Regions from separate parts of the Fundicoccus sp. Sow4_F4 genome, predicted to be linked through region 1. Evidence: riboswitches for the same ligand, from Rfam matches in the RefSeq annotation. Region 1 holds a riboswitch; the other holds the start of a gene.
The links. Region 1 has a riboswitch for S-adenosylmethionine ahead of metK (methionine adenosyltransferase). Riboswitches for the same ligand answer to the same signal wherever they lie in the genome.

Region 1 (2,465 bases):
GCGATCATTCTATTACAACACAAGCAAATTCTACCCTTTTAGCCATTGAAGAGATGGGAAGTCGCCTTGTCACAAAAGGCCAAATTATCATCGTGGTTTATTCTGGTCATCCAGCTGGACAAGCTGAGAAGGAATCCCTTTTTCAAGCACTGAGCACGTGGCCACAAGAAAACTTTCAAGTTTTACAATATGAATTCATCAATCAGAGAAATAATCCTCCTATGGTTATAATCATAGAGAAAAGATAATTTTCTCAATACAAAAAAGCTTTTCAGAATTAACTGAAAAGCTTTATTTTTATTAAGCATTAAAAGCAGCTTTTAATGCTTCTACTTTATCTGTACGTTCCCACGTAAATTCATGGTCTAATCGTCCAAAATGACCATAAGCAGCTGTATTTGCGTAAACTGGTTGACGTAAATTGAGCATATTAATAATACCATTTGGAGTTAACGTAAAGATTTTGCGAATTGCTGCTACTAATTCAGCTTCAGAGACTGTGCCTGTTCCAAAAGTTTCAGCGGCAATTGATAATGGTTCTGCCACACCAATTGCGTAAGATAATTGAATCTCACATCTTTTAGCTAATCCTGCTGCAACAATGTTCTTGGCAATATATCTAGCAGCATAGCTGGCAGAACGGTCAACTTTAGTTGCGTCTTTACCACTAAACGCTCCTCCACCATGTCGTGAAAAACCACCATAGGTATCCACAATGATTTTACGTCCGGTTAATCCAGAATCTCCTACTGGACCACCAATGACAAACTTACCTGTTGGGTTAATATACATAATCGTATCGTCGTCTAACCATTCGCTAGGTATAATGGGTTTAACAACATGTTCAATCACATCCGCACGTAACTGTTCTAACTCAATACCTTCATCATGTTGAGTACTGATAACAAGTGTATCTAAACGTTTAATAGATTCATCGTCATTATATTCAACAGTAATTTGTGTTTTTCCGTCTGGACCTAAGTAAGGAACAATTCCTTCTTTACGTACATCTGTTAATCGTTTAGCCAACTGGTGACTTAAAGAAATTGGTAATGGCATCATTTCCGCTGTTTCATCGTTGGCATAGCCAAACATTAACCCTTGATCGCCTGCGCCTATTTCTTTTTGAGTTACATCTGTTCCTCTAGTTTCAATAGCATCGTCCACTCCTTGGGCAATATCTGGTGATTGTTCGTCTAAAGAGACAAGCACCGCAACATTATCAGCATCGAAACCATATTTACGGCCTACATAACCAATCTCAGCGATTTTCTTTCTTACAATTTGTTGGATATCGACGTACGCTGTAGTAGTCACCTCTCCAAATACTAAAACTAACCCCGTGTTAACGGCAGTTTCACAAGCCACACGTGCAAAAGGATCTTGTTCTAGGATTGCATCTAAGATTGCGTCACTAATTTGATCGGCAATTTTATCTGGATGCCCTTCAGTTACTGACTCAGATGTAAATAGTTTTTTCTCTTTCATTTCTTTTCCCCCATATTAAATTTTGGTTACAAGGCAATTTCACTTGATAGACAAGTGAACCCTATCGGGAACTTTTGGTTGTAACGTTCTTAATTATACATTAATATAGTCAATATAGGTAGTTTTATTGAAGAAATCCTTGGTGATTTTAAACAAGGTTTCAAACGAAAGGTATAAATAGCATGAAACAATTTATTAAACTTTTACAACATCCCCTGCTTAAAATCTTATTATCACCTCTAGCCTTTATTGGATTTGGATTGATTACAGGGTTAACGATGACCAGTCAGCCCCAGTGGCTAAATATTGTGTTACTTTATCTTATCGTTGCGATGGCCCATTTAATTGATCACTTTTTCTTTTTGAAATATTCACGTAAGAGAGATGACGCGACACCGATGGTATTGCTCTACTTATGTGAAGTGGTCATGGTTGTAAGTGCAGTCATATTTTTTATGCAGCAACATATAATCATCAGTTTGTTGCTGACGATGTACTTAATTTTTATTCATCTTCAATGGTTCCCCTATAAAATGACTGGAACATTCTATCATTATTTACTTAATGTCTTTTTCCATTCTTTTATTTTAAATGTTATTGCCTTTTATACCCAGACTAATGGTATTACACCAGAAATATTAATTGCTTTAATTCCTGTTGTACTCTTTGTAGCAGGTAATCAATTGGAAACCACACGATTAAAACAATTACTGGGAAAAGCAAAGATAGCCTTTTGGTTGAAAGGCAGTACCATTCTTTCAGTCATTTTTTCTTTCATTGCCCTTGGCCTAGGAGTCTACTTCTGTCTACCAAGTAGTACTTTTTACATGGTCCAAAGCATTTTCTTCTTAATTACGACAGTTAGTATTCTGCCAACTCTAGTCGTGACCAAACAAGCTAAACAAGCACAGAATAAAATAAACTATTACAGTAGCATCAGTCTAATTTTTAGTATCTTTTATGGCTTGAGCTATGTC
Region 2 (2,465 bases), on a different contig from region 1:
CTGGTCATCAAGCCAATTGACGGTGCTGAAGGCCGGGGTGTTTCAGTTGTTTATTGGGCCGATGGACAAATTCATAGAAATAGCCAAAATATGACTCCTCCGATGTTTTTAGACTATCTCGATAATTTGGATGATTACTTTATCTCAGAATTTATTCAACAAGGAGAATTTGCTCAAGCATTATTTCCTGAGACGTTAAATACGATTCGAATGCTTACGATGATTGATCCGTTTACTCAGAAGGCATTTATTGCTGCTTCGGTCTTCCGAGTTGGAACCAGTCTATCGATGCCGACGGACAATTTCCGGAGAAGAGGCTTAAGTCTCTCTATTGCCTTTGACACGGGACAATTAGGTAAAGCCGCCGTGATTCCTCATCAAGGAGTTATTAACTGGTATGAAAAACATCCCGATACAGGGATGCAATTGACTGGACAGTCAGTGCCACATTGGCCAGAAATAAAAACTAAGATGCTGTCTGTTGCCAATCATGTTTACGAAATGAAGCAAATTAAATATGTAGGCTGGGATGTAGTCGTAACGAATTCTGGCATTTGCTTATTAGAAGGAAATAGTGAACCAGGAGTTAGTTTACATCAAGTGCATCAGCCAATCCTTGCGAATCCGAAAGCTAAGGCTTTTTACCACTATCATAAAGTGCTTTAAGACTCCATTACTAGGAAAGATGTTAGAAAAACGACAATTTCAAGCAATTTGGACAGAATACTTCTATTAGTATAATTAGAAGTAGATAAAAAAAGCATACTCCTTCGCTTTTTAATGGATGTGAGGTGTTGGTTGTGAAAAAAATAAAAACAAGAACAAAGATTCTGTAGTAATTCAGATGACGCTTGAGGAGCATTATGGCTTTGAATTTATTGCGGGACTTACCTCAAGTGGTCTTCCTTATGGAACTACGCTGGAAGAAGCAGCAGAATGGGCTGACATTGAACCCAATCCAGAGGCCGATGATTTCCCCTTTTAATTAAAAGACGCGACAATGTGGGAAAATACACCACGTCGTCGCATTTTTTGTTTAGTCTATAGCTGACCAAAGATACTTGTTTGAATGGCATCGAGTTGTTGATGACGCGCTGCGTCCTTCAACGTTTGATCTTCCAGCATTTGGTCTAAATCTTGTTTGCATTTTAATGGAATATTCAATCGACGATTCACCACATTGGCACTTGTCACAAACTTTGGATCAATCTTTTTTAAAAGTTCTTGTACTCTGATCTCAATCGCAAAATTTAAAAACTGAACCCGTTCTGCCACATTAGAGGTTTCAAACGAAAAACGATTGAAAATCTCATGACCTTTTACATCTACAATTTTTGTCATACTAAACCACTCCTAAATTTTTTCAATAAAAAAAGCACAACTGAAAAAGTCATGCCGAAACGGTTTAGACTCATCTATCTCTTTCGAGTTGGATGTAGCACCTTGCCAAACGGTAGGTTGCTGAAGCGTCATCGGGCCAATTCCCTCTGCTTACTCTGAATAAGTTGTGTTCTTAAATTGTATGTATATTATACCATGGATTAGCGCGATTTTCAAAAGCAGGCCACTTAAAGCAAAGAACATGCTTTAGGTTTAACCAGAGCGTCTTGAGAAGCGTCAGATAGACGTGCTGTCTGCTTTCCTACTATATAATAATTTTTCCTAACAAAATAATAGACCTATTCTCCCGAAGGGGAAGGTAAGTCGGATTCTTTGACAGGCTTTTCTACTGTTACCTATACTAAAAGAGAAGATAAACAAGTGTGGAAAGGATGAAACATATGGAAAATAAACAAATTAGTGGTTTGATGGTCATTTTTGGGGCTTCCGGGGATTTGGCGGAGCGTTTTATTTATCCGGCTTTGCATCAGTTATACGTAAGAGATAAGTTGGCTGAGAAGTTTGCGATTATTGGAGCGGCGCGATCCAACTTTTCTGAGAAAGAGTTTCAGGACTATGTCAAACAAGCGGTAGAAAAGGGGCCGAATTTCACTGAGTTTGATGATGTTTTTTTAAAGTTGTGTAGCTATGAGGTGGTTGATAGTATGCAGGCGGCTGATTTTGAGACGTTAAAAGAGACAATCAATGAAGTCGTGAAGGAAAAGCAGCTCGATAACAATTTCTTGTATTTCTATTCGATTTCGCCAAACTTATACGATGAAACGACGACCCATTTAAAAGCGTCGGGCATGCTTGAGATTGAAGGCAATCATAAAGTCATTGTTGAAAAGCCCTTTGGAGAAAATCTAGCGTCGGCCAAAGAGTATAATAAATTATTGTTGAAGGCGTTTGAAGAAGAGAATATCTATTATAATGATCATTTTCCAGCCATGGATTTCGCTCAGAATATTCTGGCGACACGTTATTTCAATCCAATCATTGATGCGATTTGGAATAAGAACTTTGTTGAGAATGTTCAAATTTCTTTGCCAGAATCCTTATCGATTGAAGATCGAGGTGGCTTT

Region 2: another riboswitch for S-adenosylmethionine. It lies ahead of ACTQ5J_RS08740 (hypothetical protein); the one in region 1 lies ahead of metK (methionine adenosyltransferase).

Annotation. Positions count from the first base shown of each region.
Region 1 is NZ_JBQKLQ010000001.1:908,454-910,918, forward strand. It holds gene ACTQ5J_RS04075 (tRNA (mnm(5)s(2)U34)-methyltransferase) at 1-248, shown strand, start outside; gene metK (methionine adenosyltransferase) at 301-1,488, opposite strand; SMK box riboswitch at 1,486-1,577, opposite strand; gene ACTQ5J_RS04085 (hypothetical protein) at 1,671-2,465, shown strand, end outside.
Region 2 is NZ_JBQKLQ010000005.1:100,013-102,477, reverse strand. It holds gene ACTQ5J_RS08750 (sugar-transfer associated ATP-grasp domain-containing protein) at 1-666, shown strand, start outside; gene ACTQ5J_RS08745 (hypothetical protein) at 845-985, shown strand; gene ACTQ5J_RS08740 (hypothetical protein) at 1,042-1,341, opposite strand; SAM riboswitch class I at 1,409-1,507, opposite strand; gene zwf (glucose-6-phosphate dehydrogenase) at 1,782-2,465, shown strand, end outside.